3 regions of the Kitasatospora misakiensis genome follow, and region 2 is predicted to be linked to each of the others. Evidence: riboswitches for the same ligand, from Rfam matches in the RefSeq annotation. Region 2 holds a riboswitch; each other region holds the start of a gene.

Region 1 (9,519 bases), on a different contig from region 2:
CGCGAACAGCTTCGATCGCTCGCGAGTTCCGCCGAGAGCCCGAACATCAACGTTCAGATTCTGCCGGAGGCATCGGAGATCCACGCCGCACTCTTCGGGCCGGTCACCATTCTCAGCTTTCCGGAGGTGGCCGAGACGGACGTGGTGTACGTCGACAGCCTCCTCAGCACTCTGTACATCGAGGAGCCGGACGAGGTCTTCAAGTACGCGAACCTGTTCCGTCGCGCCCTGGCGGAGTCGCTGCCCCGCAACGAATCGATCGCGCTCATCGAGCGCATCGCGAGTGAGAAGGTCTAGATCGTGAGCGAGTTCTTGCCAGAAGGTGTCACGGGACTTGAGTGGTGCAAGTCTTCGTTCTCGGGAGCGCAGAGCGAGTGCGTCGAAGTGGCTGTCGGTTTGCCGGGCGCCGTACCGGTCCGGGACTCCAAGGACCCCGACGGGCCGGCCCTGGTCTTCCCGGCCGAGGCGTGGTCGTCCTTCGTCTCCGGGATCAAGGGCGGGGAGTTTCCGACCGGCTGACACGACAGAGGTGCCCCGCACGGGCTGTGGCCGTGCGGGGCACCTCTGTCGTTCTTCTTCTACTTGGACTAGAAGTCGTCGTCGAAGGCGACCGAGCCCTCGACCGCGACCTGGTACGCCGACACACGGCGCTCGAAGAAGTTGGTCAGCTCCTGGACGTTCTGGAGCTCCATGAAGCCGAACGGGTTGGTCGAGCCGTACCGGATCGGCATGCCGAGGCGAGCGAGCCGCTGGTCGGCCACGGCCTCCAGGTACTCGCGCATCGAGGCGGTGTTCATGCCGGGCAGGCCCTCACCGCAGAGGTCCTGGGCGAACTGGAGCTCGGCCTCGACGGCCTCCTCCAGCATCTCCGTCACCTGCTGGGCCATCTTGTCGTCGAAGAGGTCGGGCTCCTCCTCGCGCACGGTGTCGACCACCGACATCGCGAAGTCCATGTGCATGGACTCGTCGCGGAACACCCAGTTCGTCCCCGTCGCCAGGCCGTGCAGCAGACCCCGGCTCCGGAACCAGTACACGTAGGCGAACGCGCCGTAGAAGAACAGCCCCTCGACGCACGCCGCGAAGCAGATCAGGTTCAGCAGGAACGCCCGCCGGTCATCCTTGGTCTGCAGCGAGTCGAGGTGGTCGACCGCGTTCATGTACTTGAAGCAGAACTTCGCCTTCTGGGCGATGGAGGGGATGTTCTCCACCGCGTCGAAGGCCGCCGCGCGGTCCTCCGGGTCCGGAAGGTAGGTGTCGAGCAGCGTCAGGTAGAACTGGACGTGCACGGCCTCCTCGAACAGCTGACGGCTCAGGTAGAGCCGCGCCTCCGGGGAGTTGATGTGCTTGTAGAGGCTCAGCACCACGTTGTTGGAGACGATCGAGTCACCGGTCGCGAAGAACGCGACCAGCCGGCCGATCATGTGCCGCTCGCCCTCACTCAGCTTCGCCAGGTCGGCGACGTCCGAGTGCAGGTCCACCTCCTCCACCGTCCAGGTGTTCTTGATGGCGTCGCGGTACCGGTCGTAGAACGACGGGTAGCGCATCGGGCGCAGCGTCAGCTCGAAGCCGGGGTCGAGCAGCATCTTGCGGTCGTCGGTGCTCATTACTGGCAGGCCTCGCAGGACTCGGGGTTCTCCAGGGAGCAGGCCAGCGCGGCCTCCTCCTCCGGGGTGAGGGTCGGGGACGCCACGGGCACGGGCGCGGCGGCGCGGGCGGTGCCGGAGGCGGCCTGGGCGATCCGGGTGGCCGGGCGCGAACGCAGGTAGTAGGTGGTCTTCAGACCGACCTTCCAGGCGTAGGCGTACATCGAGCTGAGCTTGCCGATGGTCGGCGCGGCCATGAAGAGGTTCAGCGACTGGCTCTGGTCGATGTAGGGCATGCGGGCGGCGGCCAGGTCGATCAGCGCGCGCTGCGGCAGCTCCCAGGCGGTGCGGTACAGCGAGCGGACCTCGGCGGGCAGCCAGCCGAGCTCCTGGACGGAGCCGTTGGCGTCGCGCAGCGCGTCGCGGGTCTGCTGGTCCCAGACGCCGAGCTCCTTGAGCTCGCGCACCAGGTAGGGGTTGACCTGGAGGAACTCGCCGGAGAGGGTCTCGCGCTTGAACAGGTTGGAGACCTGCGGCTCGATGCACTCGTAGACGCCGGCGATCGAGGCGATGGTCGCGGTCGGGGCGATCGCGAGCAGCAGCGAGTTGCGCAGGCCGGTGGTGGCGACGCGGGCGCGCAGCGCCTCCCAGCGGTCGGCCCACTCGGGCGCGGCGGTCGGGCCGTGCTTGCCTTCCAAGAAATGATCGATGTGCAGCTCGCCGCGGGCGGCGCGGGTCTCGTCGTACGCCTCGTGGCGGCCGAGCTGCTCGGCGAGGTCGGCGGAGCGCTCGTAGGCGGTGAGCATGATGCGCTCGGAGATGAGCGTGGAGAGGGTCTTGGCCTCGGCGGAGTCGAAGTCGATCCGCAGCTGGAAGAAGACGTCCTGCAGGCCCATCACGCCGAGGCCGACGGGGCGCCAGCGGGAGTTGGAGGCGCCGGCCTCGGGGGTCGGGTAGAAGTTGATGTCCACCACGCGGTCGAGGAAGGTGACGGCGGTGCGGACGGTGGCGTCCAGGCGCTCCCAGTCCATCGCGTTCAGCAGGTCGGCGGCGGTGGCACCGGCGGCGACGTGGGCGCCGAGGTTGACCGAGCCGAGGTTGCAGACGGCGGTCTCCGAGTCGTCGGTGACCTCCAGGATCTCGGTGCAGAGGTTGGAGCTGTGCACCGTGCGGCCCGGCAGCGCGGTCTGGTTGGCGGCGCGGTTGGAGGCGTCCTTGAAGGTCATCCAGCCGTTGCCGGTCTGCGCGAGGGTGCGCATCATCCGGGCGTAGAGGGTCTGCGCGGGGATGGTGCGGACGGCCTTGCCGGCCAGCTCGGCCTTCAGGTAGGCCTCGTCGAACTCGGCGCCCCAGAGGTCGACCAGCTCGGGGACGTCGGCGGGGGAGAACAGCGACCAGTCCGCGTTGGCGTTGACCCGGCGCATGAACTCGTCCGGGATCCAGTGCGCCAGGTTGAGGTTGTGCGTCCGGCGCGCCTCCTCACCGGTGTTGTCGCGCAGCTCCAGGAACTCCTCGATGTCCGCGTGCCAGGTCTCCAGGTAGACGCAGGCCGCGCCCTTGCGCCGGCCGCCCTGGTTGACGGCGGCGACCGAGGAGTCGAGGGTGCGCAGGAACGGCACGATGCCGTTGGACTTGCCGTTGGTGCCGCGGATCAGCGAGCCGCGGGAGCGGATCCGGGAGTAGGACAGGCCGATGCCGCCGGCGTGCTTGGACAGCCGGGCGATCTGCGCGTAGCGGGAGTAGATCGAGTCCAGGTTGTCCAGCGGGGAGTCCAGCAGGTAGCAGCTGGACATCTGCGGGTGCCGGGTACCGGAGTTGAAGAGGGTCGGCGAGGAGGTCAGGTACTCCAGCCGGCTCATCAGGCGGTACAGCTCGGCGACCTCGGTGACCGACTGCTCGGTGTCGCCGACCGCCAGGCCACAGGCGACGCGGAGCAGGAAGTGCTGCGGGGTCTCGACGACCTTGCGGGTGATCGGGTGGCGCAGCAGGTAGCGGCTCTGGACGGTGCGCAGGCCGAAGTACTCGAAGCGGTCGTCGCCGTTCGCGTCGACCAGCGCGTCCAGGGCGGCGGTGTGCTTGGCGACGAAGGCGGCGGTGGTGTCGCCGATGAGGCCCTCGGCGTGGCCGACCGCGATCGAGGTGGAGAACGAGACCGCGCCCTGGCTCGACGCCTCGTCGACGATCTCCAGCGCGAGCAGCCGGGCCGCGAGCTTCGAGTACTGCGGGTCCTCGGCGATCATCGACGCGGCGGCGTCGACGGCCAGCCCGCGCAGCTCGGCGAAGTCCGAGCCGGCGTGCCGGCCGCGGAGCGCGGCGGCGGCGACGTGGCCGGGGTCCACCTGGGGGAGGTCGGCGCTGCGATCGGTGAGAAGGCGCAGGAGCGCGCCGCCGGGGTCGGAGACCGTCGGGTCGGCGGGGGCGGAGCTGGAACCCTGGGCGGGCAGGGCGACTGAGGCAGCGGTGGTCAAGGCGCTCTCTCCTGGCGGCGATCGGCGGTGGAACGGGGGCCGGGCCGATTGGGCAGGGGAGTACGCCGCGCGGGCCCGTGGGTGTCGCGCGCGTGTCGTCCCCGGCCCGCCCGCGAGGCCCGGAAGGTGGTGCTGGTGCGCATGGCCTCTGCGGGGAGGAGCCGGCACGCCGTCAGCAGGTCATCGGACTCGCGGACTCCCGGGGGGAGGCGCCGCACACCGCTGCGGGGCAGTCCCGGAATCGCACCGGGTTCCCCTGCTTCGACAGCAGGAGTGAGCATACATCTAGTGGCGCTCGTCCGACGAAGCCCCACATGTAGTGTCGCGAGGCTGCGTGTCGCGGGTCGGGTGCGATAAGCTGCGGGGGCTTTCGGAGCCCGTCAGACCGGTGCGTGCCACTCCTGCGCGGGCTTGGCGGCGCACAGCCGCATCCGCACCTGGGAGCCCGTACCGGTGCCCGTGGGGCCGGTCGCCGGGTTCTCCACGCACTTCCCGCTGTCCTCGTTGAGCAGCTGCCCCGCGTCGGTGGCGCGCCAGCGCTGGTCGGGTCGGCGGGTGCAGCCGGTCAGCACCGGGAAGCCGATGTCCGGGTCCTCCAGACAGCGTCCGCCCTGGCCGACGGAGCCGTCCTCGCCCATCGTCCAGGTCTGCGCCGGGGAGCCGTCGCAGGTGGCGGCGCCGACTGCGGCCGGGTCGCCGGCCACCCGGCTGTCCAGGCAGTAGCCGGGCACCGCGGAGGTGATCGCGCCGCTGGGGCGGCCCGCGGCGACCTCGAAGGAGAACGCGTCGGTGGTGAGGCCCGCGCCGCCCTCCCAGATCTCGAAGCCGGCCTGGACGGCGCACAGGAACGAGCCGGCCGGGACGTAGCCGCGCTGGACCGCGTCGCGGGTGAAGGCCCGCAGGTCGAGCCCGGTGACGACGTTGGTGGCGGAGGCCGCCTCGTAGGTGAGCAGGGTGTGGCTGCTCTTCTTCGGCGCCTCGTACACCCGGTAGGCCTGGCCGCCGCTGCGCAGTTCCCCGGCCTGCTTGCCGAACGGCGAGGTGCCGTTGCCGCGCAGCCAGATCATCACCTCGGCGCTCTCGGTGAAGGAGCAGCTGCCCCGGGTGGTGCTGTACCAGAGGTCGTAGGAGGCGTTCCAGACGCCGCCGTCGACCTGGGTGGTGCGCCAGGTGCTGGTGGCGTACCGCAGGTTGTCGACGGCGATGGGCAGCGGGCTGACGCCGTCGCCGCCGACCGGGGTGCTGATGTGCGGGTACGCGCCGGGGCCGCGGACCGGGTCGGCGATGTTGCCGCGGGCGACGGCGCTGCGGGTGACCGCGAAGGAGGCGCTGTCGGCGCCGCCGCGGATGCACAGGCCGCCGGTGGCGTTCCACTCGTTGGGGTTGATGATGTAGCGCCCGGAGTCCACCGGCTGCGAGGGGTAGCGGTTCTGTGCGGTGGAGCACAGCTCGCCGGGTTCGGCCGTGGTCAGGGGCGGCGGGGGCGGCGGGGCGACCGCGGCGGTCGAGGGGGCGCTCTCGCGCGGGATCAGCACGGCGCACAGGCAGAGCACCAGGAGGGCGGTGGGGGCGATCCACCACCAGGCGCGCGGCCGGGGGCGCCCGGCTCCGGGCAGGAACGGGCGGACCATGGTCTTCGCCTCCCAACGGGGGGTACTGGTGTTCGGTGTGCGGGGCGGCCGGTGCTCCCGGCGGCCTCCCGCGGGCGCGTGGCCCGCGGTCGGTCGAGGCTATCCGTCGGCCGGCGGCGGAGTGCTCCTGGGCTTGGTGGCGGTCGGCTTCTTCGCCGTGGCGGCCGAGCCGGACGGCTTGGCGCCGGTGGAGCCGGACGGCTTCGCGTTCGGCGAGGGCGAGGCCGACGGCGAGGGCCCGGCGGACGGCTGGGCGGGCGGCGCGGGCGGCGGCGCCGTCCGGAGCGGCTGCGAGCGGACGGTCCACTGCCCGGAGTACCGGGGCGCGGCGACACCGGCGGCGTACGCCGCACTGGCCGGCCCGGAGGAACTGACCCGCCAGTCGACCTCCTTGACCGCCTCGTACCAGATCAGGCCGATGATGTCGGGGTGCTGGGGGAGCTGGGTGAACATCTCGCTGATCCAGCGGGCCTTCTGGCCCGAGCTGTCGGTGGCGGCCGTCTCGGTGATGACCACGGGCTTCTGGCTGAAGCCCCGCAGCTTCTTCAGCGTCGGGTCGAAGATCTGGTCGAACGAGAGGTACTTCTCCAGGCCGACGGTGCCGTAGTAGCCGGACAGGCCGATCCAGTCGACGTAGTCGTCACCGGGGTAGAGCGAGTCCAGCGGGGTGGCGTTCTCGTAGTCGACGTTCGGGCTCCACACCCAGACCACCTTGTCGGCGCCGGCCTGCCGGAAGAGGTCGTGGACGTGCTTCCAGGCCTGGACGTACTGGCCGCGGCGGTTGCCGTTGGCCTGCTCGGCCCACGGGTACCAGTAGCCGTTCATCTCGTGGGCGAAGCGCAGGGCGATCGGGTAGCCGAGGCTCTTGACGCCCTCCGCCCACTGCTTGATGTAGCCGTCGAAATCGCCGCCGATGATGCGGCTCAGCGCGTACTCGGGCTGCTCGCCGCGGAGCTTGTCGACCTTGGACTCCTTGCGGAAGTCCCAGGGCTCCCAGGCGACCATCGGCATGATGCCGCGTTCGGCCACGGTGTCGAAGACCCGGCGGTCGAAGCGCTTGTCCCACCAGCCGACGGAGAACTCCAGCACGCTCGGCTGGTGCTTCACGGCGGTGGCGAACTCGTCGACCGGGTCGAGGTCGTAGGGGCCGGCCTTGGTCATGACGCCCATGAACGCGCCGCCGGGTGCCGGGAACGGCGCCGGGGCCGGCTCGGCGGGGGGCGCGGGAGCCTCGGCGTTCGCCGGGGTGGTGGCGGGCGTACCCGACGGCGTGCCGGGGGCGGCGGACGTGGCCGGGGCCGGTGAGGCCAGCGCGGCGACCAGCCAGTCCGGCATCGCGGTCGGCGCGGAGCCGGCGAAGGCGTACGGGGCGGGCGCGTGGCGGGCGTTGTACTTCGGCGCCAGCACGAAGGCGTAGCTGGCCAGCAGCGCGAGCGCCAGCAGGCCGATGATCCGGGGCACGGTGATCCGCAGCATCAGCGGCCGCCCTTCCGGCTGCCGCCGGCGGGGGCCGGCTCCAGCAGCTCCGCCAGTTCCCGCTCGGGGGCCTTCCTGGCACCCCTCGCGGCTGTTCCGTCCGGCCGGGTGCCGTCCGTCTCGTACGCCTCGTCCGTCCGGTACGCCTCGGCCTCGTACGCCTCGTACGCCTCGCCCGCGTCCTCCGCCTCCGCGTGGCGCTGGGCGGGCAGCTCGGCGGCGGCCCGCCGTTCGGCCCGGGCGATCCGGCGCGCGCTGACGAAGGAGATGACCGGCGGCGCGATGCCGGTGAACATGCTGACGCCGGCCCAGAACCGGAGCAGCCAGATGCCGTGGTGCAGGGTGAAGCTCGCGGCCAGCAGCCCGGCCGCGACGGCGGCCCAGAGCAGGTGCAGCCGGAAGGTCGAGAGCCGCTCGGCGCTGCGCAGGTCGCCCTTGGCGGTCACCGCGTAGGCCAGCGGGCGGCGCAGGATCGCGGCGATCGCGGCGGCGACGTACACCGGCCCGGCGAACAGGGCGAGGCCCATGCCGGCCATGCCGATCTCGCGCCGCTCGTGGGCGGCCAGGTTGAAGCGCCGCAGCCAGAGCCAGAGCAGGAACCAGCTGCCCATGCTGGCGCCCCACAGCGAGGTCCAGAGCACGGTGTCGAGCTGGATCGAGGTGATCCCGCAGGCCAGGTAGACGGCGGTGGCGAGGCTGCCCAGCACGGTGGTCGCGGCCACGCTCGGGTAGTAGAACTGGACCAGCCCGTACAGCACCCGCTGGCGCAGCCGCAGCTGGATGCCCTTGCGCAGCCGGGTCTTGAGCAGGATCTCCCAGATGCCGAACGCCCAGCGCTTCTGCTGGTTGAAGTAGTCGGTCCAGGAGGTCGGGCCCTCGCCGACGGCAAGCACGTCGGGGGTGTAGACGCCCTTCCAGCGGCGGCCGGTGGCCGGGTTCTCGGTGGCCTGCACCCGCATGCTGGTGAGGTGGTCCTCGATGATCGAGTCCTGGTAGCCGCCGATCTGCTGCCAGGCGGCGGGCCGGTACAGGTGGTTGGTGCCGATCAGCAGCGGGGCGTCCATGCCGTTGCCACCGCGCTCGACCAGGCCGGAGAAGAGGTACTGCTGCACGGAGGCGCCGTGCGCGACCCAGTTCTCGTACATGTTGCCGTACACCTGGGGGGCGACGACGAAGGCGGTGTCGGGGTCGCGGAAGTAGCCGAGGGTGCGCTCCAGGAAGCACGCCAGGGGGACGTGGTCCGGGTCCATCTGGGCCACCACGTCGTACTTGTGCTCGTGCTCGGCCCGCCAGGAGTTGTGGTTGCCGGACTTCGTCTTCGCCCGGAACTCGCCCTCGGCCTGGTTGTACTCGGGGCGGCCCTTGCGGCTGAAGTGGTGCACCCCGAGGCGGGCGGCCATCGCCTTGACCCGGTCGTCGTCGCCCTCGTCGAGGATCCAGACGTCGACCTCGCCGTCGTACTCGATCTCCAGCATGGCCGAGAGGGTCTGCTCGACGATGTCGAGCGGCTCCTTGGCCGGGACGATCGTGGTGAGCACCGCGATCTTGAGGCCGGGCTGCGCGGTGACCGGTATCGGGTCCTTGGCGCGGAACGCGAACACCCAGACCGCGAGGTTCTGGACGAGCCGCACCACCTCGACGGTCACCACGGCGCAGAAGCAGACCCGGGCGACGTTGACCCGCCAGTCGGCGGACCAGCCGACGCCCGGCCCGGGTATGTGCGAGGGCAGCATCAGCCAGCCGACGAACACCAGGCCGGCCACCGCGTTGAGGGCGACCAGCAGGGTCAGCACGAACTTGACGCCGGGGGAGGAGACGGTGCGGAAGCGCACCGTGTCGACGCCCTCGCCGTCCTGCAGCGGGCCGGAGGTCTCGGCGCAGGCCAGGTAGTTGCGCCGGGCCGAGGCGTTGCGGGACTGGGCGCGGGTGAGGCGCCGCTCGTGCGGGGCCTCGGGGAGGAGACGGCTGTGGCGTCCTCGTCCGCGCCGGCCGCCGGTGTGCGTCGTCCGTTCGTCGGTGGCGTCCACCAGGCCAATCCCCCGTTGTGCGCCGTCCCGTCGTTCCCGGTCCGGCTGTTGTCGTCCTCGTTGTGGCCCTGATCTCCGGCGTCCCGCCAGGTGCGGCGGGCGCGGTGGCCGCTAGTGAGCATAAGGGCACCCCCCGGTGAGGGGTCACCGGGGGGCGGGGGCAACGTCCGGACCCGGTTGGTCCGGACGTCTCCGGATGTCTCCGGATCAGGGAGTGATCTTGACCGAGTTGGCGATCTGGTCCATCAGGGCCAGCGGCGGGGCCTCGGTGGCCTGGTCCAGGCAGATCTGCAGCACGGGCACGGTGGTGGCGCCGGCCGCCGGGGTCACCTCT
Region 2 (9,519 bases):
CGGCCATGATCCCCCGCGACAAAGGTCTTCGATGCCCATCAGCCCGTCCCCTCACACCTCCGTCACGGACCGCGACGCCCGCGCCGCCACGACGGCCGGTCGGCGACCCCGCGTGACCATCGCGCGCGGAGCCACCCCCTGGTTCGTCCCCACCCTCGCCACGGCCGCCGTGACCACCGCCCTCACCCGGCGCAGTGGCAAGTGGGCCCTGGCCGCGGTACCCGCCTGTGCGCTCGGCGCCGGCATGCTGTGGTTCTTCCGCGACCCCGAGCGTGAGATCGGCACGGGCAGAGTGATCTCCCCCGCCGACGGCGTGGTCCAGAGCATCGACGCGTGGCCGGACGGCCGGACCCGCGTGGCGATCTTCATGAGCCCGCTCAACGTCCACGTCAACCGGGCGCCCCTGCCCGGCGAGGTGACCTCCGTCGAGCACGTGCCCGGTGGCTTCGTGCCCGCGTTCAACAAGGACAGCGACCAGAACGAGCGGGTCGTCTGGCACTTCGACACCGAGCTCGGCGACATCGAGATGGTCCAGATCGCGGGCGCCGTGGCGCGTCGCATCGTGCCGTACGTCGACGCCGGTACCAAGGTCGAGCAGGGCGAGCGGATCGGTCTGATCCGGTTCGGGTCCCGGGTCGACACCTACCTGCCGGCCGGCGTCGAGGTCGGCGTCGAGGTCGGCCAGAAGACCACCGCCGGGGTGACGCGCCTTGACCGTGACTGATCCTGAGACGATCGTCGGCCTGGACGACGAGGAGACGGCCCTGCGCCGGCGTCGCTGGGCCCGCGACCGCGAGCTGCGCGCGCCGCGCTCACCGCAGCACCTCTCCACCGCCGACTTCCTGACCCTGGGGAACGCCGTCTGCGGCTTCCTGGCGATCTACTCGATCACCACCGGGGTGCTCGTCCCGCACATCACCAACCCGGACGCCGCGCCGGACAAGCACAGCGCCGCCACCGCGGTGACGCTGCTGCTGATCGGCTCGATGTGCGACCTGTTCGACGGGCTGGTGGCGCGCAAGCTGCGCTCCTCCGCGCTCGGCGCCGAGCTCGACAACCTGGCCGACCTGATCAGCTTCGGCATCGCGCCGGCCTACTTCGTCGCGGTCTGGGGCATGGTCTCGCCGGGCTCCAACAGCCGGCTCTCGGCGCTGATCGCGCTGACCGTGCTGCTCGCGGTGGTCCTGCGGCTGGCCCGCTTCTCCGCCGTGAAGATGCGGCCCGGGGTGTTCCAGGGCATGCCCTGCCCGATGGGCGCGATGACGGTGATCGCCATCGTGCTGCTCGACCCGCCGTTCCTGCCCGGTCTGCTCGCCATCTTCGGCGCCGCGTACCTGATGGTCAGCCGGATCGAGTACCCCAAGCCGCAGGGGCTGCTGGCCACCGCCACGCTCTGCTGGATCGTCGTCTCGATCGGCTGCCTGGCGGCCTGGGCGACCGGTCTGCCGGGCGGCGACAACCTGATGCACATCGGCGCGTTCGCGCAGATCGCGCTCGCCGCGATGGCGCCGCTGCTGGTGATCCGCCGCAAGGTGGGGCAGAAGGTCGGCGACGTGCGGGCCCGCCGTGCGGAGTCGCGGATCGGCTGAGCCGCCGCCGCGGACCCGCCGACCGGACATGTGGAAGGGCCCGGTTCCCCTCGGGGAGCCGGGCCCTTTCGCATGTCCTGGTGCCATGTCCTGCTGCTATGTCCTGGTGCGGCCGCTCAGGCGCCGCCGCGGTGGACGCTGAAGGCCGAGCGGCGGGCCGCGCGGGCCACGGCCGGGTCCGGGTGGACGCCGGAGACGGCGGTCAGCACCGAGGCCGCCCGGGGGTGCCCGGACTGCCGGGCCCGGGCGAACAGCCGGACCGGGTCACCGGCCGAGGCGCCCTCGACGTGGCCCACCAGGAGTTCCGTTTCGCCGTGGTCGAGCACGGCCGCGGCGGTGTCCACCCAGAGCCAGGCGGCGTCCTCCGCGCCCAGCACGTCGGCCGGGGAGACCTCCTCGTCCGAGCGCTCGGCCAGCCAGAGCAGCGCGTACGGGCGCAGCACCGGCTCGTCGACGGCGGCCCGGACGGCCTGCTCGGCGGTGGATCCGGCCACCCGCAGCGCCTCGAAGGCCAGACCGCGCAGCAGCGCGTCCTCGCCCTGGGCGGCCTCCAGCAGCTCGGCCACCGCCCGGTCGGCCGGGCGGGCGGCCAGCCAGGCCCGGTACTCGGCGCGGGCCGGGCCGGGCGAGTAGTCGGCGCAGGCGCTCAGCAGCTCCAGCGCGCTCTGCTCGATGTGGCCGGCGGCGGTCTGCGCGACGGTGCAGATCTCCTCCAGCTTGGCCCGCACCGCCCAGTGGCCGAGCGGGGAGAGCTCGGCCGCGTTGTCCCGGCGGACCAGGGCGCCGACGGCGGCCAGGCCGTCCAGCATCCAGTCCAGGACGGCGGCGACGTCGGCGGGCGAGGCCGGGGTGTCGATCTGCGGCTCGCGGCAGGTGCCGCGGACGGCCGAGACGGCGGTGGCCGCGTGCGGGACGGGCGAGACGCCGAAGGCGCCCTCGCCGCCGCCCACCCGGCGCTCGTCCAGGCCGCGCCGGAGCAGCTCCAGCAGCTCGACGTCGGCGACCGGGCCGTCCACCAGGTGCAGGAAGGAGAGCAGCTGCGGGGCCTGGTCGACGGCCTGCCCGGCGAGCAGCGCGAACACGCCGCGCAGGGCGGCGGGCGGCACCGGGGCGAGCAGCGTCCAGGCGTCGAACAGCGCCGACCAGCCGCGGACCACGGCCTCGTCGTCGTGCTCCCAGGCGTGCAGGCGCCAGCCGGGGACGGCGCCGCCGTCCCGGGGCTCGACCAGGCCGACCAGCAGGGCCTGGCCCCAGGCCTTGGCCGCGGCGCCCACCGTCATGGCGAGGGCGCGGCCGGCGGCGCGGGCGTCGTCCGGGAGCAGCTCGCCGCGCTTGTCGACCTCGTCGAGGTCGCCGGCCCAGCGGGCGATCCGGACGGCGTCGACCAGCATGCGGCGGGCCAGCGGGGCGAGTTCGGCGGGTGCGGGGAAGCCCTCCGGCACGGGGACCCGGCCGCGGCCGGGTGCGGGGGCGGGGCCTCGTCGGCGGGGTACGCCCTGGCCCCCCGGCCTCGCGCCGGCGGGGCGGTGGGCCGTTCCGGGGAGACGGGTCACCGTCGCACCGGTACCGATCGTCGGCGGGAGCGGGGCATCACGGTCGCGCGGATTCCGAGACGTCACGTCGAGCAGTCTTCCCCTTGTACCGGCCATCTGTCACATCCGGTTCTCCGCGCGGGGCGGGCGGAGGGCGCGGGGCCTCGACAAGATCGGGCAACAGAGCCCAAACCGACTGGCTTGATCTTTGTGACGGGTGCATGCCAGGTCAGAGAGTAGGGGCGGACGGGTGGTCCGTACGAGGTCCCTTGCGGCCCGCGCGCCGATCGCGGACCGTCCACGCTCCCCCGGCTCCCCCCGGCTCCCGTGCCCCGCGGGCCACGGCGGGCGACGACGGGACACGGCGGCCTGGGTCGGGCGCGGGGCCGGGGCCCGGGGTCAGGCCCGGGGTCAGCAGAAGGGCGTGAGCCAGCGGCGCAGCGTCTCGGCGTAGCGGTCCGGGGCGGCGTTCCACAGGGCGGCGTGGTCACCGCCGGGGAAGGCCTGGAGGTTCACCAGCTCCGGACGGCGCGCGGCCAGCCGCTCGGCGGCCCCGAACGGCGCCACCGGATCGTCGGGGCCGTGCAGCACCAGGGTGGGCACGCGCAGGTCGGCGCCCTCGGCGAGGCGCGCGAAGTCGGCCAGATCCACGCCGGTGCGGCCCTGGGCGGCCAGCGCGCCGAGTTCGGCGGCCGCGCCCCGGAAGCCGGCCCGGGCGGCGCCCCGGCGGGCGGTGGCCGGCCAGTCCAGGACCGGGGAGTCCAGGACCAGGCTGCTGATCGAGGGGGCGTAGTCGGACCGGGCGGCGGCCTGCAGGGCCATCGTGGCGCCCAGCGACCAGCCGTAGAGGATCACCCGGCCCGCGCCGCTGTCCAGGGCCAGCCGGATCGCCGCCTCGACGTCCCGCCACTCCGTCTCGCCGAAGTGGCCGAGGCCGTCCGGGGAGGCCGGCGCGCCCGCGTCGCCCCGGTAGCTGACGGCCAGCGCGGGCAGGCCGAGCCGCCGCAGGACGGGGAGGACCGGCAGGGTCTGGGAGCGGTCGGCGTCCGGGCCGTGCACCAGGATCACCCAGGTGCCGCGCTTGCCGTCGAGCCACCAGGCGGGCAGCGCGCCCAGCTCGCCCTCGACGGCGGTCTCGCCGAAGGTCAGGCCGAGCGCCGCGGCCGGGTCGCCGAGGTAGACCCGCGGGGTGAAGCGGACCTCGGTGCCGGGGGCGAGGGTGCCGCGGTCGGCGCGGACCAGACGGCGGGTCACCCCCTGCTCGTCGCGGTGCAGCACCTCCTCGACGACGGCGTGCCCGTCCTGGCCCCACTCCACGGCCCAGCGGCCGGGGCGCTCGCTCAGCGGGCTCCGGGTGAAGGTGATCCGGCCCGCGCCCAGGCTCTGAACGACCACCGGGCCGGTCCGCTCCCGGACGCCCGCGGCCGGGCGGACCATCCGCTCCGAGGCCCGGCGGCCGATCACCAGGACGGCCGCCCCGGTGCCGACGGCGGCGGCCGCCACGGTGGCCGCGATTCCCCAACGCATACTCGCTCCCCGCTGATCGGTGTCTGGACCCACTCCACAGCCCAGTCCACTCGGCGGGGCGGGGCGGGGCCAGCAGGACACGGCCGTACGGGTTGTCACGCTAGGAAGGTCACACCGGGAATGTCACCACCGCGGGCCCGCCCCGGCCGGAAGACGCCGGAACGGCCGGATCGGACCGGGCGGGATCGGACCGCAGGACGGCGGCGAGGTCCGCCCGGTCCACCCGCACGATCCGGCCGATCGCGTCGGCCCGCGCCTGTCGGCGGGCGCGGAGGCAGCGACGGGAAACGGCGGGCGCCGGGCGGGGTCCGCCGTGTGACCAACCCCTCCGCGACCTCGGTTGACTCCCGGATCGGGCCCGTGATGGGATCCTTCAGCCATTACGGAGGCATGCAGAGGAAGCCGGTGCGAGTCCGGCGCGGTCCCGCCACTGTCACCGGGGAGCACGACCGGAACCAGCCGCAGCGAGCCGTCAGAAGCCGCCGGAGGGCCCGGGAGCGCGTCCGACCCGGAAGCCAGGAGACTCTCGCCCCCGGTACGTCGATCCAGGGCGCGGACCCTGAGTGAGGACACGCACGCGATGCAGGCTGCCCCGCCGGGCCCGAACCCACCCTCGACGACGCCGCGCAGCGTGCCGTGCGCCCGCTGACCCGGGCCGCCGCGTTCGGCGCGGGCGCCGTCGCCGGATACCTGGCCGACGCCCGGTTCGGCGATCCGCGCCGCGGCCACCCGGTGGCCGGCTTCGGCACCGCGGCCGGCCGGCTGGAGCAGCGGCTCTGGCGCGACCACCGCGCCGCCGGCGCCGTCTTCACCGCCCTCTGCGTGGGCACCGTCGCGGCCGGCGCGCTGGCCGCGGACCGGCTGCTGGCCCGCCGTCCGCTCGGCCGGGCCGCGCTGGCCGCCGCCGCGACCTGGACGGTGCTCGGCGGCGCCTCGCTGACCCGGGAGGCCCGCACCGTCGGCCGTTCGCTGACGGCCGGTGACCTGACGGCGGCCCGGGAGCGGCTGCCGCACCTGTGCGGACGCGACCCGAGCGGGCTGGACGAGCGGCAGATCGCCCGCGCGGTCGTCGAGTCGGTGGCCGAGAACACCGCCGACGCCGTGGTCAACGCCCTGGTCTGGGGCGGGCTGGCCGGCACCCCCGGGCTGCTGGCGTTCCGCGCGGTGAACACCCTGGACGCGATGGTCGGCCACCGCTCGCCGCGCTACGCCCGGTTCGGCTGGGCCTCGGCGCGGCTGGACGACGTGGCGGGCTGGCCGGGCGCCCGGCTGACCGCGCTGCTGACGGTGGCCGCCGCCCCCGAACCGCGCACCGCCTGGCGGGTCTGGCGGCGGGACGGCTCCGCGCACCCCAGCCCGAACGCCGGCCAGGCCGAGTCGGCGTTCGCCGGCGCGGTGGGCGTCCGCCTCGGCGGGACCCTCCGGTACGGCGAGCGCACCGAGCACCGGCCGGTGCTGGGCGAGGGGCTGCGGCCGGTCGGGGTGGACGACATCGAGCGGGCGTGCGTGCTCTCCCGGCGGGTGAGCGCGCTGGCCCTGGGTACGACGGTCGCCGGGCACCTGCTGCTCCAGGCCGCACTGGGCAGATCGGGCAGGCTGGGCAGGTCGGGCGGTCCGGGCAGTCCGGGCGGTCCGGGCAGTCCGGCCCGGAAGGCAGCGAGCGGGAGAAGGGGCGGGGCATGAGCAAGGCACTGCTGGTCGCCGGGACGACCTCGGACGCCGGCAAGAGCGTGGTCACCGCGGGCATCTGCCGCTGGCTGGCCCGGCAGGGCGTCGCGGTCGCGCCGTTCAAGGCGCAGAACATGTCGCTGAACTCCTTCGTCACCGCGGACGGCGCCGAGATCGGCCGCGCCCAGGCGATGCAGGCGCAGGCCGCCCGGGTCGAGCCGGAGGCGGCGATGAACCCGGTGCTGCTCAAGCCCGGCGGGGACGGCCGCAGCCAGGTGGTGCTGCTGGGCCGCCCGGTCGCCGAGGTCGGCGCGCTGGACTACCGCGAGCGCAAGCCGGTGCTGCTGGAGCGCGCCCTGGAGTGCCTGGCGGACCTGCGCCGCCGCTTCGACGTGGTGGTCTGCGAGGGCGCGGGCTCGCCCACCGAGATCAACCTGCGCGACCGGGACATCGCCAACATGGGCCTGGCCACCGCCGCCGGGCTGCCGGTCGTCGTGGTCGGGGACATCGACCGGGGCGGCGTCTTCGCGGCGATGTACGGGACGCTGGCGCTGCTGTCGGCCGAGGACCAGCGGCACGTGGCCGGCTGGTTCGTCAACAAGTTCCGCGGCGACGCGCGGCTGCTCGCCCCCGGGCTGGAGATGCTGCGCGAGCTGACCGGCCGTCCGGTGCTCGGCACCCTGCCGATGCTGCCGGACCTCTGGCTGGACGCCGAGGACTCGCTGGACCTGTCCACCGTCGTCGACCGGACCGCCGCGCGCGGCCCGCTCGGCGCCGACGTGCTGCGGGTCGCCGTGCTGCGCTTCCCCCGGCTGTCCAACTTCACCGACCTGGACGCGCTCGTCCAGGAGCCCGGTGTGCTGGTCCGCTGGGCGACCCGGCCGGAGGAGCTGGCCGACGCCGACCTCGTCGTCCTGCCCGGCACCCGGGCCACCGTGGCCGATCTCGCCTGGCTGCGCGAGCGCGGCCTGGAGCCGGTGCTGAAGGCGCGGGCGGCGGCCGGGCTGCCGCTGCTCGGCGTCTGCGGCGGCTACCAGATGCTGGCGCGCTCGATCGTCGACGAGGTCGAGTCGAAGGCGGGCGCGGTGGACGGCCTCGGGCTGCTGCCGACGCAGGTGCGGTTCGGCGCGGAGAAGGTGCTCGGCCGCCCCGTCGGCGAGGCCTACGGCCAGCGCGTCGAGGGCTACGAGATCCACCACGGCGTGGTCACCGTGGAGGCCGGGGAGCCGTTCCTGGACGGCTGCCGGGAGGGCTCCGTCTGGGGCACCACCTGGCACGGGGCGCTGGAGAACGACGGCTTCCGGCGCGAGCTGCTGCGCGAGGTCGCGGCGGCGGCCGGCCGGGCGTTCGTCCCCGCGCCGGACACCTCGTTCGCCGACGCGCGGGAGGCCCGGCTGGACCGGCTGGGCGAGCTGATCGAGGAGCACGCCGACACCGACGCGCTGTGGAAGCTGATCGAGGGCGGGGTGCCGGCGGCCGGATCGCTGCCGACCCTGGCGCCCGGAGCCCCTGGAGAACACGCATGAGTGACGTCCGATACCCGTTCACCGCGATCGTCGGCATGGCCGACCTGCGGCTCGGCCTGCTGCTGAACGCCGTCTCCCCGGCGGTCGGCGGGGTACTGGTGCGCGGTGAGAAGGGCACCGCCAAGTCGACGATGGTGCGCGCGCTGGCCGGGCTGCTGCCGTCCATCGCGACCGTCGACGGCTGCCGCTTCGCCTGCGACCCGGCGAGCCCGGACCCGCAGTGCCCGGACGGCGCGCACGCCGGCGCCCCGGCCTCCGAACGCCCGGCCCGGCTGGTCGAGCTGCCGGTCGGCGTCTCCGAGGACCGGATCGTCGGCTCGCTGGACCTGGAGCGCGCGCTGTCCGAGGGCGTCAAGGCGTACGAGCCGGGGCTGCTCGCCCGAGCGCACCGCGGCGTGCTCTACATCGACGAGGTCAACCTGCTCCAGGACCACGTGGTGGACCTGCTGCTGGACGCCGCCGCGATGGGCCGCTCCTACGTGGAGCGCGAGGGCGTGTCGGTGCGGCACGCGGCGCGCTTCCTGCTGGTCGGCACGATGAACCCGGAGGAGGGCGAGCTGCGGCCGCAGCTGCTCGACCGGTTCGGCCTGACGGTGGAGATCGCCGCCACCCGGGAGCCGGTGGAGCGGGCCGAGGTGGTCCGCCGCCGACTCTCCTACGACGCCGACCCGGCCGCCTTCGCCGCCCGCTTCGCCGAGGACGAGCGGGCGCTGGCGGCCCGGATCACCGCCGCCCGCGCCCTGCTGCCCTCGGTCGAGCTGACCGACACCGCGCTGCGTCAGATCACCGCCGTCTGCGCGGCGTTCGAGGTGGACGGGCTGCGCGCGGACATCGTGATGGCCCGCACCGCCGTCGCCCTGGCCGCCTGGGCGGGCCGCACCGAGGTGCTGGCGGAGGACGTCCGCAAGGCCGCCCAGCTGGCCCTGCCGCACCGGCGGCGGCGCAACCCCTTCGACGCCCCCGGGCTGGACGAGGAGCAGCTGGACCGGGTGCTGGAGGAGCAGGCCCAGCAGGAGCCGGAGCCGGAGCCCGCGCAGGCCGAGGAGGCCGACTCCCGGGAGCCCGAGGACGACCCGGACGGCGAGGGCGGCCCGGACGGGCCCGACGGCGACGGCCCGCAGGACGGCGGCCCCGACGGCGGCGGTGGCGGCGCACCGGAGCCGACCGGCCCGGACGGACCGCCGGAGGGGGCCGCGGACGCGCCGGCCCCGGACGACGCCCCCGCCCCGCAGCCCGTCCCGCTGCAGCCCCCCTCCCCCGCCCGGGAGACCGCGCCGGTCGCGGCCGGCGACCCGTACCGCACCCGGCTGTTCGCGGTGGACGGCACCGGGCGCGGCGCCCAGGGCCGCCGCTCCCCCGCCGAGACCGACGGCGGCCACACCATCCGGGCCCGCCGCCCGCGCGGCCGGCTCGCCCGGCTGCACCTGAGCGCCACGCTGCGCGCCGCCGCCCCGCACCAACTGGCGCGCGGGCGGTCCTCGCGGGCGCTGGTGCTGCACAAGGACGACTTCCGCGAGCAGGTGCGCCAGGGCCGGGAGTCCAACCTGGTGCTGTTCGTGGTGGACGCCTCCGGCTCGATGGCGGCCCGGCAGCGGATGACCGCCGTCAAGGGCGCGGTGCTGTCGCTGCTGATGGACGCCTACCAGCGCCGGGACAAGATCGGCATGATCACCTTCC
Region 3 (9,519 bases), on a different contig from region 2:
CGCGGCGGCTGGTGGAGCGTGTTCTCGCGCAGGCGGCCGCGCAGGGGGCGCGCACGGTCTACCTGTTCTCCACCGATGCGGGGCCGGTGTGGGAGCGGCTCGGCTTCCGCCCGGTGCCGGTGTCCGAGGCCGCCGGCGCCTTGTCCGACACGCCGCAGGTCCGCCGGTACCGCGACGGCGGAACCCTCGCCGACGAGGTCGCGTGGCGTCGCGACCTCCCCGACGCCGGAACGAGCCCCGCCACCGGGCACCGCGAGGTGGCCGCCGCGACTCCGGGCCGCTCCGCGGCCGACGGCGGCGCCCCGCACACGGCACCGGTCACCGGCAGATGAGAAGCGCCGTCTCCGGGCTTCCGCGCGCCTTCTGGTGGCTGTGGACGAGCATCCTGATCACCCGCCTCGGTTCCTTCCTCGCCCCGTTCCTGGTCCTGTATCTGACGACGGAACGCGGCTATTCGGTCAGCTTCGCGGGTGTGGTCGCGGCGCTCTACGGCGTGGGCGGCGCGGCCGCCTCCCTGCTGGGCGGCGTCCTGGCCGACCGGGTGGGACGGCGTGCCGTGCTGCTGATCACCCAGCCCGTGGCGGCCGGGCTGACCGCGGCCCTCGGCTTCGCGGACCGGCCCGCGCTCATCGCCGTACTCGCGTGCGCGGTCGGCGCGGCGAGCAACACCTCCCGCCCGGTGGTGCAGACCATCCTGGCGGACGTGGTTCCCCCGGCCGACCGGGTGAGGGCGTTCTCCCTCTACTACTGGGCCCTCAACATCGGCTTCGCCGTGGCCTCGGCGAGCGCCGGCTTCCTGGCCGTCTACGGGTACCGGTGGCTGTTCATCGCCGAGGCGCTGACCATGCTGCTGTCGACGTTCGTGATCTCCGCCAGACTTCCGGAAACCAGGACGGAACCCGCGAACACCGGTGAGCCCGGCGCCGACCGGCACACCACCGGGCTGCGGACCGTGCTGCGGGACAGGCCGTTCCTGGCGGTCGTGGGCCTGGCGTTCGCGCTGGTCGTGGTGTTCCAGCAGGCATCCGTCGGCCTGCCGATCGCCATGCACCGCGACGGGCTCACCGCTGCCCAGTACGGGCTGGTGATCAGCGTGAACGGCCTCCTCATCGTCGGCCTGCAACTGCCCCTGGGCCGCGCGCTGCAAGGCCCGCACCCACGCCGTCCGCTCATCCTGGCCGCACTGCTGTGCGGATGGGGCTTCGGCCTGGGCGCGTTCGCCGGCGGTGCGGCCGTCTACGCGGTGAGCGTGGTCATCTGGACGCTCGGCGAGCTTCTGCACGCGCCGCTGAACATGCAACTGGTCGCCCGACACTCCCCGAGCCACGCCAGGGGCCGCTACCAGGGCGTCTACGCCATGGCCTGGTCGACCGCGAACATCACCGCACCCCTGGCCGGCGGCACCGTCATCGACCGCTTCGGCCCCGACGCCCTGTGGGCCGCCTGCGCGGCCGTAGGCACCTGCGTCGCCGTCGGCTACTGGGCCCTGCTGCGCGAACCCGACCGGCACCGCCCGGCAAGCAGCCCGAGCACCACCGGCCAACACCCAGGTATCACCACAGGATCATGTCCGTAGGTATCAGAGGCTTCACGTTGGTCACCTATGCTGCCATGCCCGATGTCCGGCGCCACGTCGTCGAGCAGGACGGCGGCCGCGATCTGTGCCGCGGCCAGGGCGGCGAGGAGTTTGGGCGTTCGCGTCGTGCCGGGCGAGCAGGTCGACGTCGCCGGTGACGAACAGGCCGGCGAGCGCGGCCTGCGCGAGCGTGTCGAGGAGGAACGCGCACGTCAGTGCCCGGATCAGGGTGATCGGCGCACTCATGCGGCGGCCCCGGCGGCGAGGCTGCGCTCGAAGTGCTCGTGGCCGTCTTCGATGCCGAGCACGACATCCTTGAAGGTCAGGTAGCCCTGCCCGACCAGCGGGGTGTCCCGCAGCTCCTCGATGAGGAAGTAGTAGGCCGTCAGGTCCTCGGTCTCCAGTAGCGCGAAGTCGCTGAACCGGGTCTGGAACGCCTCCGCGTCGAAGAACCGGGCCCGCACCCGGTCTGCGTACTTCTCCACCAGCGGCGCGATGTGGGTCGCCTTGAGCCGCTGCCGCTCGGAGCGGGGCAGAGCGAGCCACTGCGGCGAGAACGAGTAACCGAGCATGACCACGTACATCGGGCGAATCCCCCAGGAGTAAGGGCAGGCTGACATGGCGTGAGGTCTTCCCACGCCTCCAACAAGTGCTGACGGTGTAAGCTACAGCTGACAGTGTCAGCAAAGTCAAGTGGAGATGGGATGCCCGACCAGCCGCTCACCCGCCGCGAGCGCCAGCGCGAGCAGACCGCGGCGGAGATCCTGACCGCCGCCCGGCACCTGCTCGCCGTCGACGGGCCGGCCGCGCTCACCCTGCGCGCCACCGCCCGCGAGGTCGGCATGACCGCCCCTGGGGTCTGCCGCTACTTCCCCGACCACCGCGCCCTCGTCCAGGCCGTCGTCGCCGGCCTCTACCGCGACCTGGCCGCCGAGCTCGAAGCCGCCCGCGACGCCCGCCCCGACGCTCCCACCGCCGACCGGCTCGCCGACGCCGCCCGCGCCCTGCGCCGTTGGGCGCTGGCGCACCGAAGCGAGTTCACCCTGCTGTTCGGCAAGCCCGTCCCGGACGCCGGCACCGCCCCCGAGGACCCGGCCCACGACGCGGGCTGGCGCTTCGGCCAGGTCTTCCTCGGCCTGATGACCCAGCTCTGGCGCGAGGGAGCCATCCAGCCGCAGGCCACCCCAGACCTGGCCCCGGCCTGGTGGTCCCAGTACGACGACCTGCGCGAACACCTCACTCAGGACGTCCCCCTGCCCGTCCTGCACCAGTTCGTCCAGGCGTGGACCCGCATCTACGGCCTCGTCGCCCTAGAGGTCTTCGGCCACCTCGACTTCACCCTCGCCGACCCCGAACCCTTCTTCCAGCAGACCCTGAGCGACGTACTGGCCGAGCTCGGTGCGGCCGTGCCGGTACAGGAGCGGCCCCAGAACTGATCCTTGGCCGGCCAGGGTCGAGCCCCGCTGTTCTTTGAGCTTGGGAGGGCGGTAAGGGGGAGACCGAGACCAGGAGACGGTGAAGGTTCGGACCGCTGCGCAACAGTGATTCGACGTCCCAGGGCGCTCGCGGACCAATCGTGGTGCGGCGATTCGCTGAGGGCGACTCTGCTGAGGAGCTGACGCGCCTGCTTCACCCTGCCTCCTTCGATCACGCTGCTGCAGGGCGGGTCTTCTTTGCCTCCTACCAGTCGGTGCAGGACACGGCCGGCCGATTGGACAGAGGAGAGTGCTGGGTGGCCATGCAGGGGACTGAGCTGGTGGGAACCGTGACGCTGGCGGCCCCGTACGAGGCACCGGACGGGTACCCAGCCCCGGCGGGAGCGGGCTCGTTGTGGCAACTGGAGGCGACAGCCGGTTCGGCCGACCGCCGAACGGCCTGACGCGGCTGCTCAAACCTCCGAGCCGCGGGACCGGGGCGCTGCGGTGGCCAGGCCGTCGGCCATGCGCTGCATGAAGCGCGTCAGATACCACTGCCAGAACCGGCCGGACAGCGGGAGTCTCGGGGTGAAGACGGCGGACCAGCTGATGTGGGTACCGCCCTGCGGCGCCTGTGCGAGGTCGACGGTGCCCCGGTAGGAGCGGAAGGGACCGCCGACCGTCTCGTAGCCGAACCTGCGGTCGGAGACGAGTTCGACGACGCGCTCCCGGGAGAACGCCCGGCCGGTGCGGAACACCCTGGTGTCGCCCACCTGTTGCAGGGCGCCCGGGTCACCGCCGCCCTCGATCTCGGCGGAGTCGATCGGTGACCACGACGGCCAGGTACCCGCACGTAGGAGCAGCGCGAAGACGGCGGCGGGCTGCGCCGGCGAGTGGGACGTCACGGCATAGGAGTAGTGAGTCGCTTTCACAGGAGTTCGCCTGCCCATCTGTCGGCGCGTTCCGGGAACGGTGCCACTACGGTACGGCCACGATTTTGCCTCTGATATGACAGATCATCAAGTTATGGTATGCGGCCTGCACTTCATCGAACGGGCAGCTCGCGGCGATCAGGATGGCGCGGCAGCGGGGGCACGTGATGGGCGGGTGTTGTCCCACGGGGATCGATCATCCTCAGTGTCTGCCGGTCTACATATTCAGTCTATCGACATATGCAGAGGGATGGCCTATGTTGATCCGCATGGCGGGCGGCCGGTTCCGGAGAACGGACGAGCCGTGGGGTGGGGCGTCCGCTGTTCACGTGTGGTCCGGCAGGCCGTCGGACCGTTTGCTTCCCGTGGGAGGACCGCAGTGCATCACCGTTCCCGTATGCCCGGACCCAAGTTGCTCGGTGTCGCGATCGCCGCCGTGCTCGGCCTCGGTGTGGGCGTGCCACCGGCGTTCGCCGCCCCCGCCGCTGATGCCGATCCGGTGCCCGGGCTGGTCGCCGGGGCGGAGACGGCTGCTCCGCAGCTGGTCACCGGGCTCGCCGAGGCGGCTCCCGGTGCCGGTCCGGGCGAGGCGGCCCGGGCGCATCTGGCCGCCCATCAGGACCGTTACCGGGTCGACCCGGCGCAGCTGGCCGAGTCCGGGACGGAGCGTGCCGCAGACGGTCGGCGCACCGTCAGGTTCGAGCAGCGGTACGGCGGGATACCGGTCTTCGGGGCCAGGTACCTGGTCCACCTGGTCGGCGAGGGTGCCGGGCAGCGGGTCGAGTCGGTGGGCGGCAAGTACTTCACCGGCCTCGCCGCCCCGACCGCGCAGACCGTGCCGGACGAGGTGCTGCGCAGGCTCGCTGTCGACGCGGTCCGGGATCCGGCGGCCCGCGAGGGTGCCGTCGCCGAGGACCATGGCCTGCTGGTGCTGCCCGGCGGCGCCGGCCGGCTGGTCCGCCACTTCACCGTGTGCGGGACCGACCCGGCGCACTGGGCCGCGAAGGCGCGCGAGGTGTTCGTGGACGCCACCGTCGGCGAGGTCGCCCTCAGTTACGAGGTTCGCGCTCCGTCCGCCCCGGTCGCTGAGGCCCCCGCGGCCAAGGCCGTCGGCCTCGAACCCGCCACCGGTACCGCCCCGGACGCCCTCGGCCGCCCGACGCGGGTGAACATCGGCCGGCTCCCGGACGGCACCTACCAGCTCGTCGACCTCACCCGCCCCGCCACCGTCACCACGTACGACGCGGCCGGCCGGGACGTCATGGACTTCGAGCGCTCCCTGCCCGCCGACGCCCGCCCGGCGGCCTCGGCGACCACCGACTTCCCGGCCTCCACCGGCACCAGCGGCGCCACCGACGCCCACCTCAACGCCGCCGCCGTGTACGACTTCTACCGCGACCGCCTGGGCCGCGACGGGATCGACGGCAAGGCCGGACCGATCACCTCCGTGGTCAACGTCACCAGCAACGGCGAGCCCCTGGAGAACGCCTACTGGGACGGCGAGAAGATGATCTACAGCGGTGGCAGCGAGAAGCGCCACCCGTTCTCCGTCGCGCGGGACGTCGCCGGCCACGAGATGACCCACGGCGTCGTCAAGTACACGGCCGGGTTCGTCAACCTCGGCCAGTCCGGCGCGCTCGACGAGGCCGTCGCGGACTACTTCGGCAACGCGATCGAGGTGACCAGCCGGGGCATCCCGATGACCGACCCGAAGGCCGCGCTGCTCGGCGAGGGCCTCTGCCGCACCGGCACCCCCGAAGCCTGCGCCGACCGGCGGATGGACGACCGCCGCACCACCGTCGCCGACTACATCGGGGTGCCGTCCGGCGTCGACAGCGGCGGCGCGCACCTCAACTCCACCATCGTCTCGGGGGCGTTGTGGGACATCCGGCGCACCCTCGACCCGCTCCTCGCCGACCGCCTGGTCTACCGCGCGCTCGCCGAGTACCTCACCCCGCTGGACGACTTCGTCGACGCCCGCAACGCGGTGCTCGCCGCCGGTCGCGCGCTCGGCCTCGACCGTGCCCAACTCCGCACCGTCGCCGGGGCGTTCGACGCGCACGGGATCAAGGACGGCTGGCAGCGGCGGATCGGCGTGGACAGCCGCCCGCTGCTGCGCGAGCTCTCCAGCGAGAGCATCGCGCCGGACGTCGCCGCCGGCCGCTGGGTGGCGGCCACCGCGGGCAAGGGCGCCAAGGGCAGCATGGCCGTGTTCGCGGGAGCCGTCGGCGGCTCCGCCGAGCCCGTCCGGCTCAGCCCCGAGGACGGCCGCTCGCACGGCTGGCCCGCCACCGACGGCACGTCCGCCGCGTGGGTGGCCATGGGCCCCGGCGCCGACGGCACCTGGGGCACGGAGGTGCTGGCCCGGCCGCTCGACGGCGGACCGGTGCGCAGCGTCCACCGCGCGGTGAACGCGTTCCTGAGCGGCGTCCGGGTCGCCGGCGGCGACGTGGCCTTCGTGGGGAACGACCCCGCCACCGGGAAGGCCGGGCCGATGCTCTCCCGCGACGGCGCCCCGGCGGTGGGGATCCCGCTGCCGGACGGCCACCGCGCCTCCGACCTCTCGCTCAAGGACGGCCTGCTCGCCTGGACGGAGAGCTGGGAGGCGGGTGAGCGGACGGTGAGCGCGCCGACCGTCTACTCGATCGCCGCCGGCAAGGTCGTCGCCCAGTACGTGGTGGACGACGCGAACGCCCCCGGGACCGAGGTCGGCAGCACCCGCCTCGCCGGCGACCGACTGCTCTGGGTGGAGTCGCCCGCCGACAGCACGAAGGGCAGCGCGATCCGCTCCGGCGCCCTGGACGGTTCCGGCGTGACCGACCTCCTCCCCGGCGGCAGCGGCGCACCGCACCGGATCCGCAGCCTCACCGCCTCCGACCGCGCGGTCACCTTCGGCGACTACGGCCACCGTGCGACCAAGGGCACGAAGAACGCCGACCTGCCGAAGCTCTGGCAGCTGCCGCTCACCGGCGGCACCCCCGAGCGGCTCTCCTGCAACCGCGGCGGCCAGTACGGCCCGGCGGCCGACCGGGGCACCCGGGTGGTCTGGCTGGACGCCACGGCGGGCCGCACCGATCTGGTCGTGCGCGAGCGCGCGGCCGGCACCTGCTGACCGGACGGCGGCTGCCCCGGGGTCCTTACCAGGGCGCCTGACCCCGGCGCCCGGACCCCGTCCGCCCCCGGTCGATCGCCCGCCCGGCCGCCGCACCCGCGACGGCCGGGCGGGCCCATGTCGTGCGGGGGGCGGTTCGATCCACCGGGGCTGGACCGGCCCTGACCTCTTGTCAGTTTGTCAGCAGAGCCGACATCATGAGCCGTCATGTTCTGACTCCGCCGTCGGGGGAAGTCCGGTCGAATTCCGGCGCTGACCCGCAACGGTAGGCCGCCGACGGCAGTCGGCGGCGAGCCCGAGTACCCGTCGGCGGAGGTGTGTGCCCCCCTCCTCCCGTCGTGGTCTGCGGCCAGGGGCCCCAGGAGCCGGCCGGCGGACACCCCGGGCGGCGGCCGGCGGCACCCGTGCGCCCAGGCCCGGAAAGGCCTCCCGTGCCCATGACCGTGCCCCAGACCGAGACCAAGACCCGGAATGTGTTCCGCCGCTCGCTCGGCCCGCTCGCGATAGCCGCGCTCGCGCTGACCACGGCTCTCCCGGCCGCCACCGCCGCCCCGGCGGCCCCGGCCTCCGGCGACACCGCCTCCGCCACCCACCGCCCGGACGCCGCCGCGGCCGGGTGGCTGGCCCGCCAACTCGTCGACGGCGACCACTTCGAGTCGGTCTTCGACGGCACCGCCTACCCCGACCAGGGCCTCACCGTCGACGCCGTCCTGGCCTTCGCCGCCGCCCGCAGCGCCGACCAGGCCGCCGCCCGCGCCACCGCCTGGCTCGCCCGGCCCGACATCCTGAGCGGCTACCTCGGCGACGGCACCACCGAGGCCTACGCGGGCGCCACCGCCAAGCTCCTGCTCGCCGCCGAGGTGCGCGGCGGCGACCCGGCGGCCTTCGGCGGCGTCGACCTGCCCGCCCGGCTGCGCTCGCTGCTGACGCCGACCGGTCGCTTCTCCGACCGTTCGCAATGGGGCGACTACAGCAACGCCTTCGGCCAGTCGCTCGCCCTGCTCGCCCTCCAGCGCACGCCCGGCGGCGCCCCGGCCGCGGCCGCCGACTTCCTGGCCGCCGCCCAGTGCGCCGACGGCGGCTTCCCGATCGCCTTCGGGCAGCCCGCCTGTGCCGCCGACACCGACGCCACCGCGCTCGCCGCCCAGGCCCTCGCCGCGACCGGCCGGGCGGCCAAGGCCAAGGCGGGCCTGGACTGGCTGACGGCCCACCAGAACGCCGACGGCGGCTTCGCGGCGGCCGGTGCCACCGCCTCCAACGCCAACAGCACCGGCCTGGCCGCCTCGACGCTGCTCACCGGCGGACGGTTCGCCGCTGGGCTCAAGGGCTGGGGCAGCCTGGTGAAGTTGCAGCAGGGCTGCGCGGCCGACCCCGCCGTGCGCGGCGCCGTCGCCTACGACGCGAGCGGCTTCAACCCCGCCAACGCCGCCCGGGCCACCGCCCAGGCCGTCCTCGGCCTCTCCGGCCAGGGGCTGGCCGGCCTCAGCGCCCAGGGCGCCCGCCCGTGACTGCCCGCCCCCGCGCGCCGCACCCGAGGAGCACACCCATGACCACCACCGCCCGACCCGCCCGACCTGCCCGCACCACCCGCCGCACGCTCGGCGCCCTCGCCGCCGCCGCGGCGCTCACCGCCGGCCTGCTCGGCGTCTCCACCGCCACCGCCCCGCCCGCCCGGGCCGCCGCCTGCACCGGGACCTCCGGAGTCACCGTCGTCGTCGACTTCACCGCCCTCGGGGGCGGCATCCAGACCGGCTGCGCCCCGGGCGACCCGGCCAGCGGCCTCGCCGCCCTCACCGGCGCCGGCTTCCCGTACGCCTTCCATCCGCGCTTCCCGGGCTTCGTCTGCAAGATCAACGCCCTGCCGGCGAGCTGCACCAACCCGACCGGCACCGCCTACTGGTCGTACTGGCACGCCGCGCACGGCGGTCCGTGGTCCTACAGCAACCTCGGCGCGGGCTCCTACGACCCGGCCCCGGGCGACGTCGAGGGCTGGTCCTTCGGCGCCGGCACCCAACCGGGCATCACCGCCCCCCTGACCCCCGGCACGGCCTGACGCGGTCCCCAAGCGCGGGCCACCGCCTGACCGGCCATCAGCGCAGGTCAGGCGGTGGCCACCGGCACACCGTCCGGGCGCCCGCTCAGGAGCGCCGCGATGTGGTCGGCGCAGCGGACGGCCGCCTCGGCCATCGCGCTGCGGGTCATCCCGGCCACGTGCGGGGTCAGCAGGGCGTTGGGGAGTCCGAACAGCGGTGAGTCGAACGCGGCGTGCTCGTGCGCGAAGGTGTCGACGGCCGCCGCCGCGAGGGGGTGGGTCGGGTCGCGCAGGGCGTCCGCCAGGGCCGACTCGTCGACGATCCCGCCGCGGGCGGTGTTCAGCAGGATCGCGCCCGGCCGCAGCAGCGCCAGCTCCGTCCGGCCGATCAGGCCCCGGGTCTCCGCGGTGAGCGGCAGGTGGACGGAGACCACGTCGCTGGCCGCCAGCAA

The links. Region 2 has a riboswitch for cobalamin ahead of ACFP3U_RS22225 (cobalamin biosynthesis protein). Riboswitches for the same ligand answer to the same signal wherever they lie in the genome.
Region 1: linked by a shared signal. The riboswitch ahead of ACFP3U_RS05815 (ribonucleoside-diphosphate reductase subunit alpha) and the one ahead of ACFP3U_RS22225 (cobalamin biosynthesis protein) in region 2 are both predicted to bind cobalamin.
Region 3: linked by a shared signal. The riboswitch ahead of ACFP3U_RS33065 (prenyltransferase/squalene oxidase repeat-containing protein) and the one ahead of ACFP3U_RS22225 (cobalamin biosynthesis protein) in region 2 are both predicted to bind cobalamin.

What each region holds. Positions count from the first base shown of each region.
Region 1 is NZ_JBHSOF010000004.1:164,249-173,767, forward strand. It holds gene ACFP3U_RS05800 (DUF5753 domain-containing protein) at 1-297, shown strand, start outside; gene ACFP3U_RS05805 (DUF397 domain-containing protein) at 301-519, shown strand; gene ACFP3U_RS05810 (ribonucleotide-diphosphate reductase subunit beta) at 588-1,604, opposite strand; gene ACFP3U_RS05815 (ribonucleoside-diphosphate reductase subunit alpha) at 1,604-4,027, opposite strand; cobalamin riboswitch at 4,209-4,336, opposite strand; gene ACFP3U_RS05820 (GH12 family glycosyl hydrolase domain-containing protein) at 4,432-5,682, opposite strand; gene ACFP3U_RS05825 (glycoside hydrolase family 26 protein) at 5,782-7,158, opposite strand; gene ACFP3U_RS05830 (glycosyltransferase family 2 protein) at 7,158-9,185, opposite strand; gene ACFP3U_RS05835 (DUF2510 domain-containing protein) at 9,393-9,519, opposite strand, start outside.
Region 2 is NZ_JBHSOF010000030.1:74,282-83,800, forward strand. It holds gene ACFP3U_RS22205 (phosphatidylserine decarboxylase) at 32-724, shown strand; gene ACFP3U_RS22210 (CDP-alcohol phosphatidyltransferase family protein) at 711-1,589, shown strand; gene ACFP3U_RS22215 (hypothetical protein) at 1,706-3,031, opposite strand; gene ACFP3U_RS22220 (alpha/beta hydrolase family protein) at 3,533-4,648, opposite strand; cobalamin riboswitch at 5,018-5,196, shown strand; gene ACFP3U_RS22225 (cobalamin biosynthesis protein) at 5,285-6,331, shown strand; gene ACFP3U_RS22230 (cobyric acid synthase) at 6,328-7,842, shown strand; gene ACFP3U_RS22235 (putative cobaltochelatase) at 7,839-9,519, shown strand, end outside.
Region 3 is NZ_JBHSOF010000068.1:2,189-11,707, reverse strand. It holds gene ACFP3U_RS33100 (GNAT family N-acetyltransferase) at 1-332, shown strand, start outside; gene ACFP3U_RS33095 (MDR family MFS transporter) at 329-1,576, shown strand; gene ACFP3U_RS33090 (hypothetical protein) at 1,598-1,822, opposite strand; gene ACFP3U_RS33085 (darcynin family protein) at 1,819-2,160, opposite strand; gene ACFP3U_RS33080 (TetR/AcrR family transcriptional regulator) at 2,281-3,012, shown strand; gene ACFP3U_RS33075 (SRPBCC family protein) at 3,465-3,896, opposite strand; gene ACFP3U_RS33070 (M4 family metallopeptidase) at 4,321-7,035, shown strand; cobalamin riboswitch at 7,241-7,360, shown strand; gene ACFP3U_RS33065 (prenyltransferase/squalene oxidase repeat-containing protein) at 7,473-8,543, shown strand; gene ACFP3U_RS33060 (flagellar hook-length control protein FliK) at 8,582-9,088, shown strand; gene ACFP3U_RS33055 (NAD(P)-dependent oxidoreductase) at 9,136-9,519, opposite strand, start outside.